2 regions of the Methylobacterium sp. 092160098-2 genome follow, and region 1 is predicted to be linked to the other one. Evidence: predicted binding sites of a transcription regulator. Region 1 holds the regulator's gene; the other holds the start of a gene.
The links. Region 1 encodes PhoB, which activates phosphate uptake and scavenging genes when phosphate is short. Its sites were predicted from a motif close to TGTCATNNANCTGTCAT; they were not measured.
Positions count from the first base shown of each region.

Region 2: the regulator PhoB is predicted to act here: its motif matches at 3,006-3,022, upstream of ppk2 (polyphosphate kinase 2).

Region 1 is NZ_JAQPZJ010000001.1:4,208,115-4,213,086, forward strand. Features, by position in the region: gene pstB (phosphate ABC transporter ATP-binding protein PstB) at 1-202, shown strand, start outside; gene phoU (phosphate signaling complex protein PhoU) at 321-1,040, shown strand; gene phoB (phosphate regulon transcriptional regulator PhoB) at 1,229-1,924, shown strand; gene PQI07_RS19820 (protein-disulfide reductase DsbD family protein) at 2,072-4,243, opposite strand; gene PQI07_RS19825 (aminopeptidase P family protein) at 4,363-4,972, opposite strand, start outside.
Region 2 is NZ_JAQPZJ010000001.1:1,695,753-1,700,724, forward strand. Features, by position in the region: gene PQI07_RS08050 (helix-turn-helix domain-containing protein) at 1-901, shown strand, start outside; gene PQI07_RS08055 (hypothetical protein) at 909-1,136, opposite strand; gene PQI07_RS08060 (hypothetical protein) at 1,660-1,908, opposite strand; gene ppk2 (polyphosphate kinase 2) at 1,989-2,906, opposite strand; gene PQI07_RS08070 (hypothetical protein) at 3,061-3,336, shown strand; gene PQI07_RS08075 (hypothetical protein) at 3,396-4,256, shown strand; gene PQI07_RS08080 (cupin domain-containing protein) at 4,372-4,896, opposite strand.

The DNA.
Region 1 (4,972 bases):
CATCGAGGAGCTGATCGAGCAGTTGCGCGACGAGTTCACCATCGTGATCGTCACCCACAACATGCAGCAGGCGGCGCGCATCTCGCAGTTCACCGCCTTCATGTATCTGGGCCAGCTGATCGAGTTCGGTCCGACCAACCGGATGTTCATGAACCCGACGGAACGCCGCACCCAGGACTACATCACCGGCCGGTTCGGCTAGTCTGCCTGGACGCTCCGGTCTCGGGGAAGGCCGTCCGGTCGCCGCATCCGCGGAGGGCCGGCGGGTCCCCGAGGGCCTCCCCGGAGCGCCGCCCCCGGGACCCATCGAAGGATTCGCCATGCCCGGCCATATCGTCACCTCCTACGACACCGACCTGGAGAACCTGCGTCGCTCGATCTCGGAGATGGGCGGCGTGGCCGAGAAGATGACCGCGGAGGCGACGGACGCCCTCGTGCGCCGGGACGACACGCTCGCCCAGGCGGTGATCGTCGCCGACAAGCGCCTCGACGCCCTGCAGCGGGACATCGAGGAGCGCGCCGTGCTGTTGATCGCCCGGCGTCAGCCCCTGGCGATCGATCTGCGTGAGACGATCTCGGCGATCCGCGTCTCCGGCGACCTCGAGCGGATCGGCGACCTCGCCAAGAACGTCGCCAAGCGGGTGGTGGCGATCTCCGATCAGGCGCCGGCCCAGAAGATCGTTCTCGGCGTGCGCCACATGAGCGACCTCGCGGAGGGCCAGCTCAAGGACGTTCTCGACGCCTATGCGAGCCGCGACGTCCAGGCAGCCCACGATGTCTGGGAGCGGGACGGCGAGATCGACGCCCTGTACAATTCGCTGTTCCGCGAGCTCCTGACCTACATGATGGAGGATCCGCGCAACATCTCGTTCTGCACGCATCTTCTGTTCTGCGCCAAGAACGTCGAGCGGATCGGCGACCACACCACCAACATCGCCGAGACGATCCATTATCTCGCCACGGGCGAGGCCCTGGCGGGCGACCGGCCGAAGAACGATGCGTCGAACTATGCGACCGTGGACGGGGTGCCGGCTCCGTAAGCGGGCCGCCCCCGGTCCAGGCGTCGGCCTGCGCGCGCTCCTGTGGGGCGCCGCCGGAGAATCGGAGCGTGCGGGTTGAGGCTGAGCGGCGCCTCCTGCACCCTCTGCCTGCCCGCCAACTCCAAGGAGAGTCGGCGCGCCTGCAGGCCGTATGGCGCCGCTTCGTGAACGGATCTTCGAACGTGAGCATGCAAGTCCTGATCGTCGAGGACGAGGAGGCGCTGACCACGCTGCTGCGCTACAATCTGGAAGCCGAGGGCTTTCTGGTGGATTCCGCGGCTCGGGGCGACGACGCGGAGCTGCTCCTGGCGGAGCGGATCCCCGATCTCGTCCTGCTCGACTGGATGCTGCCCGGCCTGTCGGGCATCGAGCTGTGCCGGCGGATCCGGGCGCGCCGGGAGACCGAGCGGCTGCCCGTGATCATGCTCACTGCCCGGGGCGAGGAGGGCGACCGGATCCGCGGTCTCGGGACGGGCGCCGACGACTACATCGTCAAGCCGTTCTCCGTCCCGGAACTGCTTGCCCGGATCCGCGCGCTGCTCCGCCGGGCCAAGCCCGCCCATGTCTCGGACCGGCTGGCGGCGGGCGACCTCGAACTCGACCGCACCGGCCATCGCGTCCGCCGCGGCGGCGAGGAGCTGCATCTCGGCCCCACAGAGTTCCGTCTGCTGGAATTCCTGATGCTGGCGCCGGGCCGTGTCTTCTCCCGCGAGCAGCTCCTCGACGGGGTCTGGGGACACGACGTCTACATCGACGAGCGCACGGTCGACGTCCATGTCGGGCGGCTGCGCAAGGCACTGAACGGCCCGCGCCAAGCCGACCCGATCCGTACGGTCCGCGGCTCGGGCTACGCCTTCGACGAGACGTTCTCGCTCGACGCTTGAGAGGGGCGCGAAGCGTTCCGGGACAAAGGGTTCCGGGCCGGAGGCCGGTCGGCCGCGCCGCCCGCCCGCTTGCAGCGAAGGGAGCCAGGGACGTTCGAGGCCGGCGGATGCTGCGAGGCCCGGCGGCCCCCCGGGCCTCGCGCAGATTCAGCGGGTCAGCGCCGCGCTCCGGCCGGACGCGACCGGCACGGCGTCGAGCGCCGCCAGAACCGTCCCCTCGGTGAGGATCTGCGGAAGCACCTGAGGCGCTCCGGTTCCGGTATAGAGGAGGTAGAGCGGCACGCCGCTGCGCCCGTGCTTCTCCAGCAGACGGGTGATCTCGGGATTCTGGTTGGTCCAGTCGCCCTTCATGTAGGTCACGCCGCGCTCGGCCATCGCGGCCCGCACGGCCTTGGTGTTGAGCGAGGTCGCCTCGTTCACCGCGCAGGTGATGCACCACGCGGCGGTCATGTCCACGAAGACGGGGCGGTGCGCGTCCACCAGGGCGTCGAGACGCGCTTGAGTGAAGGGCTCGACCCCGTCGGCGGCGGCCTGCGCCGACGGCGCGGCGCGGTCCCGCGGAAGGGTCACGGCGAGGGCCGACACGGCGATTAGCGCGAGGGCCGCAGCGACCCGCGCGACCCGGCCCGCCCCGGGCGCGGCGGCGCGGCCGTGTTCCCAGGCCCAGGCGGCGAAGCCCACCAGGACGAGGCCGATCAGCGCCGCCAGCAGCCCACGCGGATCGACCTGCTGCGCCAGAACCCAGATCAGCCAGGCCACGGTGGCGTAGACCGGGAAGGCCAGGACCTGTTTGAGGGTCTCCATCCAGGCGCCCGGCCGCGGCAGCGCCCGCAGGGCCGGCGGCCAGAGGGTCAGCACCAGGAAGGGCAGGGCGAGGCCGAGGCCGAGGCTCGCGAAGACGGCGAGCGCGACACCGGCACTCTGCGTCAGCGCGAAGCCCACCGCCGAGCCCATGAACGGCGCCGTGCAGGGGGTCGCCACCAGGGTCGCCAGCACACCCGTGAAGAACGAGCCGCTCAGGCCGGCACGCCGGGTCAGGCCGTCTCCGAGGCCGGCGAGCCGGCCGCCGACATGGACCACTCCGGACAGGCTCAGGCCCATAGCGAACAGCAGATAGGCGAGGGCTGCGACCATGGCGGGCGATTGCAGCTGGAAGCCCCAGCCGATCGCGGCCCCACCGCCCTTCAGGGCGATCAGCAGGGATGCGAGGCCGAGGAAGCTCGCCAGCACGCCGGCCGTGTAGGCGAGGCCGTGCAGCCGCAGCCGCGCCGGGCCCTCGCCGGCATGCCGCACGAGGCTCAGCACCTTGATGGACAGCACCGGGAAGACGCAGGGCATCAGGTTGAGGATCAGGCCGCCCAAAAAGGCGAAGGCCGCGGCGGTCGCGAGGGTCAGCGCGTCGAACTCGGCGGCGGCCGGCGGGGCTCCGGCCGGATTCGGCGCGCTCGACGCGGCCGCGACGGCAGGAAGCACCGGCTCGTCACCATACGCGAAGGCGAGGCGGCGGGTGCCGTCCGTACCGACCTCGTCGATCGTCAGGACGCCGGGCAGGGCGGCGGGCAAAGGATCGGTCGGGCTGCTGCGCGCGATGGTCAGATGCAGACCGGTCTCGTCGACGGTCATCACCTGCGCGGCGGCGTTGTCGATCGCCGTCTCGGCATAGGGGAAATAGGCGGCGTTCCGGATGGATTCGGGTTTCAGGCCGGTCGCGGCGAAATCGAGCTGCAGCGTGTCGCCCTGGCTCGACAGGCGCAGGGGCCAGAGCGCCGGCGCGGGCAGGGCAGCCCGGGCGCGCGCGAACAGCGCGGCGTTGGCCGGGTCCGGCTCGGCCTTGCCCACCGGCAGGGTGAGGGCGAGATCGGCCGAACCGGGGACGCACTCGGTCTCGCAGACGAGATAGGTCAGCTTCGCCTGAATCTGAACGGGATTGGCCGGGTCGAGGCTCGGCGGCGGCGTCACGGGCACGAGGAGCGTGACTTCACCCTCGTAGCCGTAATTCATGAGGGTCGCGATCGGGATGCGCTCCGGCGCCGGCCACCGGATCGCGCTGGCGTTGAAGCCGGCCGGCAGGGTCCAGGTCACCTCCGGAGGCAGTCCGGAATCGCCCGGGTTGCGCCAGTAGACGTGCCAGCCGGGCTTGATCTGCATCCGCACCGCCAGCGTGAACGGCTGTGCGCCGGCGACCGCGGCGGGCTCGGCCACGAGGCTCGCCCGCACGAGGTCGGCCGGCGTGCGGAAGCCCTGCGGGACCCCTTGGGCTGCGGCGGCCGAGAGGCTCGCGGCGAAGGCCAGGATCAGAATGGCGAGGCGGCGGATCATGCTGTCCCTTCGCGCGCAGGGCCGGCGCGGTTTCACGCACGGTATATCCGGGCCAGCGCGGTCGTTTCGATGGCGGTGGGTCTTACCACGGGCCGTGCCCGGGATCCCACGCCGATCGCTCAGTCCGCGAGCGGCACGGTCGCACGCTCCAGCCAGTCGCGCGTCCCGGCATCGACCCGGGGCGCCAGGGTCTCGCGCACCCGGGCGTGATAGGCATCGATCCAGGCGCGCTCTTCCGGTTCGAGCAGGTCCGGCTGGATCAGCCGCCGATCATAGGGGGCGAGCGTCAGGGTCTCGAAGCCCAACATCGGGCGCTCGCCGCCCGCGATCGTGCGGGGCTCGACCAGCACGAGGTTCTCGATCCGGATGCCGTAGGCGCCGCGGGCGTAATAGCCCGGCTCGTTCGACAGGATCATGCCGGGCTCCAGCGCCACCGTGCCGGTCTTGGCGATCCGCTGCGGTCCCTCGTGCACCGACAGGAAGGCGCCAACGCCGTGGCCGGTGCCGTGATCGAAGTCGAGCCCCGCCTGCCAGAGCGGCGCCCGGGCGAAGGCGTCGATCTGGGCGCCGGTCGTACCGACAGGAAACACCGCCCGGGCAATCGCGACATGGCCCTTCAGCACCCGGGTGTAACGGTCGCGCATCTCGGCGCTCGGCGTGCCCACCGCGACCGTGCGGGTGATGTCGGTGGTGCCGTCCGGATACTGCGCACCGGAATCGATCAGGAAC
Region 2 (4,972 bases), 2.5 Mb from region 1:
GCGTGAGACGATCTTCGATCGCATTGTGCCTGTCGAACTTACGCCCACCGCCGCTCACGGATTCGCCGGCTCCCTGGAGGCCGCCGAGGTCGGACCTCTGCTCATCACGCGGGTGACGCAGAGTGCCGTCACGACCGTCGCGACCCCGGACACGATCCGGCGGCACGGCAAATACGAGACGCTGAACGTCGCGATCACCCTGAAGGGCCGCGTGTTCAGCGCGCAGGACGATCGCACCGCGATCCAAAATCCCGGCGACATCGTCGTGATGGATCGGCGACCGGCCGTCATGGGTTCGGATGGCGACACGCAGACGCTGTTCATCGAGATGCCGCGCGCGTGCCTGGAACGGGCGCTCGGCTCGACGCGCCGCTTCACGGCCCTGACGATCGGGGCCGACCAAGTCGGCACGTCGATGGTCACGACCTTCTTCCAGGAGCTCGCCCGCACCGCCGGTCAGATGACCCCGGACATGGCGAACCGCATGGCCTCGATCGGCGTCGACCTGGTGGTCGCCAGCATCGCGGAGCGCCTCGCCCACGAGCCCCCGAGGAACATCCAGGGGATCCTCATCTTTCAGCGCGCCTTGGCCCACATCGAGGCCAATCTGGGCGACGTGAATCTCGACCCCACCCAGCTCGCGGCGGCGGTCGGCGTGTCGCTGCGCCACCTGCAGACGCTGTTCCGCGAGCAGGACCGCAACATCGCAGACTGGATCTGGCGGCGGCGTCTGGAGAGCGCCGCACAGCGGCTCACGGATCCCGGCTTCAGCCACCTGTCCGTGGGCGAGCTGGCCTATAGCTGCGGCTTCAGTACCCAGAGCCACTTCAGCCGACGCTTCAAGGAGAGCTACGGACTCTCACCGAGCGATTACCGGAGGGCGCCCGGGATCGCGGGCTGACGGCCGGCTATTGGGGACGGGCCCCCGCGGAGTTCGCCCGGATCCATCCCGGCGCGAGGATGTCGCCGTCCTCCGTGATGATCCACGGGCTGGCATCCTCGGCGTCGATCGCCGCGAGCGCGGCGGCCAGGGCGGCCCGCAGCGTCGGGAAGCTGCGCGAGTCGGCGACCCGGGCGGGCGCGTAGCCCGGCCAGAGAGTCAGTTCGGCGGGTCTGTCGAGGTCGGTCGGCATCATGGCGTAGGCGGGTCTGGAGGGGCACGCCGCCGATGCCGCGGACGTGCAGGGGAAGCGAGCGGAGCGCGGGAGGCCTCCCGGGCCGCCCGCCGAGCGGAACGCGACGCGCGTTCAGGCGGCTTTCGGCTTCGGCCGGGGAACACGCACCTCGACGGTTTGTCCGGTCAGCGGATTCAAGATCAGCATGGCAGCACGTCTCCGGTGGAACTGCCCGTAGAACGCCGGCCGATCGCATCCGGATCGGGGCGGTCGGTGCAAGTTTGCCGATTGGGTAAACCAATCGTTCACCGTGGCGGCGGGCCGTCCATCCGCCCCGTGATCGCCCCAGGATAGATCCGGGTCGCCGCGCCGATGGAAGGCCACGCGCGTACCGCTTTAGGAGGAGGTCTGACCCGGGCGCAGATCGCGCGCAGATCGCGCGCAAGCGGGCCGACCGGGCGCCGCCGCGACGCGACCGCGCCGGCGGTGCGACGGGCCCCGCCATCCCGAGCGCGGCAGTCACGGGCCGAACGGCCCGGTTCGATCAGACCCGTTCGGGCTCCGCCAGCAGGATGGCGGCGCGGATCGCCGCCCGGCGCAGTCCGGTATCGGCCCAGGGCTGATCGATCAGCGTCCGGGCGAAGGGATGCGAGGCCACCGCCACCGCAGGGTCGATGCGGAAGCCGTCCCCGAACGCCACAGAGCCGGGCGTGGGATCGGCCAGATACGCGTCCACGACGGCCGAGACGTCGTCATCGACGATGTCGAGGGTCGTGAACAGGTCGAGGGTCATCGGGCGCTTCGCCATGGCGGCGCTATAGCGGCGTCTGCACGACAGGATCACGACTCCCGCCCCGGGCCGCGGCGCCCCGTTCAGTACGCGTCCGGCACGTACATCTCGGCGGGGACCGGACCGCGCACGTAATCCGCATGCCGCAGGCGGGCCGGCAGGTGGACCGGCGGGTGCTCCACGCTGCCGTACGGGATCTGGCCGAGCAGATGGCTGATGCAGTTCAGGCGGGCCCGGCGCTTGTCCACCGCCTCGACCACCCGCCAGGGCGCCTCGGGGATGTGGGTGCGCGCCAGCATGTCCTCCTTCGCCCGCGTGTAATCCTCCCAGCGCCGACGCGACTCGACGTCCATCGGCGACAGCTTCCACTGCTTGAGCGGATCGCGGATCCGCATCTGGAAGCGGAATTCCTGTTCCGCGTCGGTGATCGAGAACCAGTATTTGAGGAGGACGATGCCGGAGCGCACCAGCATCCGCTCGAACTCGGGCACCGAGCGGAAGAACTCCTCGACCTCCGCCTCGGTGCAGAAGCCCATCACCCGCTCGACCCCGGCGCGGTTGTACCAGGACCGGTCGAACAGCACGATCTCCCCGCCGGCCGGCAGGTGAGAGACGTAGCGCTGGAAGTACCATTGCGTCCGCTCGCGCTCGCTCGGGGCCGGCAGGGCGGCCACGCGGCAGACGCGGGGGTTGAGGCGCTGGGTGATCCGCTTGATCACGCCGCCCTTGCCGGCCGAATCGCGGCCCTCGAAGAGGACGACGACACGCAGCTTCCGATCCTGCACCCAGTCCTGGAGGCGGACCAGTTCGTGCTGCAGGCGCAGCAGTTCGCGGAAATAGACCTTGCGGTCCAGGCGCTCGGGCTGTGCGCCGTCGGCGGCGAGCCGATCGAGGCGCTCCTCCTCGAGCCCGAGTTCCACCTCCTCATCGTAGCTGTCGGCAAGGTCGCGCCGGATCGCCTCCAGGGCGGCATCCAGGGCAGCACTGTCGTCGAGCCTCATCGCGGGTCCCCCTGCGTGTCGGACGGCCGAGCTAGAGCAGCCTTCCGTGACAGGCCTGAGAAGCGATCGGTCCGCGGGCGGACGATCCGGTATCGCACCCGTGATCGTTCCGTCATACGCTTCGGCCACGGAGCACCGCGACCGGAGACGCGTCATGGCTGGAGAAGCGACGAAGCCCCCGCCGGGGCGGGCGCCGGACGATCGGGATCCGGCCCGGGCCGAAGGCGAGAAGGTCGGCGCCCGGATCGACGCGGCGTTCGAGAAGCTCGCCAGGAAGCTGCGCGCCCGCGCCGACAAGGCCCATGGCAAGCTCGATGCGGCGACGCCGGCCGAGAAGCGCGCGGTCCTGCTCCGCCGCTACGAACTCTACGCGGATGCGGCGGCCTATCTCGAAGAACGGCTGGTGCAACGCGGGGAGCGGTCCACGTGATCTGCACCGACCCGGCCGGGCGCGTCGCCGCCGGCCGCAGCTGACGGCGAGGCCCGACCATGTTCGACGCGACCAAGATGCTCGCCGATGCCCTCGGCGAGCACCTCGCCGTCACCTACCAGCGGACCTTCGGCAGTCGGGAGCCGCGCTATGCCGAGATCATCGAGGCCTCGGCGCGCCTGACGATCGAGCGGATCGTCGGGAGCGATGCCCTCTACCATGACGGCGATCATACGGCCCTCGTCACCCTGGTCGCCCAGGACATCCTGCGCGGCCGCTTCCTGCACGAGGGTGTCACGCCGGAGGACTGGCTGCACATGATCCTGGCCGCCCTCTACCACGACATCGGTTACGTGCGCGGCGTCTGCGCGGGCGACCGGGCCCAGGCCTTCGTCATCGACGCGCGGGGCGGGACCGTGTGCCTGCCCCGCGGGGCCTCCGATGCGGCGCTGGCGCCGTATCACGTCGAGCGCTCGAAACTCGCTGTCCAAGAGCGCTTCGGCACGCACGATCTCGTCGATGCGGGCCGGGTCATCCGGGCGATCGAGCTGACCCGCTTCCCGGTGCCGGAAGACGACGCGCATCGCGAGACCGGGACCGAGGCGGGCCTGTTGCGGGCGGCCGACCTGATCGGGCAGCTCGGCGACCCGCTTTATCCGCGCAAGTTGAATGCGCTGTTTCACGAATTCGCCGAGATCGGCGTCAACGCGGAACTCGGCTACGACAGCCCGGCCGACCTTGCAGAGCGCTATCCGTCCTTCTTCTGGGGCAAGATCGAGCCCGTGATCGGGGATGCGATCCGCTTCCTCGACCTCACGGTCGAGGGCCGGGGCTGGGTCGCCAACCTCTACGCCCATGTCTTCGCCATCGAACACGACCGCCGCCGCATGGGCCCGCATCCCGGATCGGGGCCCGTCTGAGGCCGGCGGGGCGTCCGGCGGGAAGACGCGGTGGGCCGGCCGGGCGAGGCCGCTGTCGCACTCGACGCGGCCGCCGGGGCGCGGCGTCCGGCCTATCGCCGCGGGCGCCGGTCGCTCACGGATGCCTGTGGATCGGATCGACCCAGTAGACGGTCTCGGGCGTCTCGGCGGCCTCGACATCGGGCAGGTTGACCACCACCGCCTCGTTGTCGGAGCGCACCAGCACGCAATGCAGGGGCTCGTCGGTCGAGGCGTTGATCTCCTGGTGCGGCACGAAGGGCGGCACGAAGATGAAGTCGCCGGGGCCGGCCTCGGCCACGTATTCGAGCTTGTCGCCCCAGCGCATCCGGGCCCGGCCGGAGACCACGTAGATCACGCTCTCCAGCTCGCCGTGATGGTGCACGCCGGTCTTGGCGTCGGGCTGGATCGCCACCGTGCCGGCCCAGATCTTCTGGGCGCCGACCCGGGCGGCGTTGACGGCCGCCTGCCGGAACATGCCGGGCGTCTGCGCGGTGTTGGCATCGAGCCGGTCGCCCGGGATGACCCGCACGCCGTCGTGCTTCCACCGCTCCGGGGCGCCCGGCTCGTGGGCCTCGTCGTGCGCATGCGGGTGCGTGTGATCGTCGCCGCTGTCGTGCATGTCGAATCCTCCCGCGCCATCATGGCATGGCGGCGCGGGATCGCCGAGGAGGCCGGTCGCGGGATCGACGGGCGGC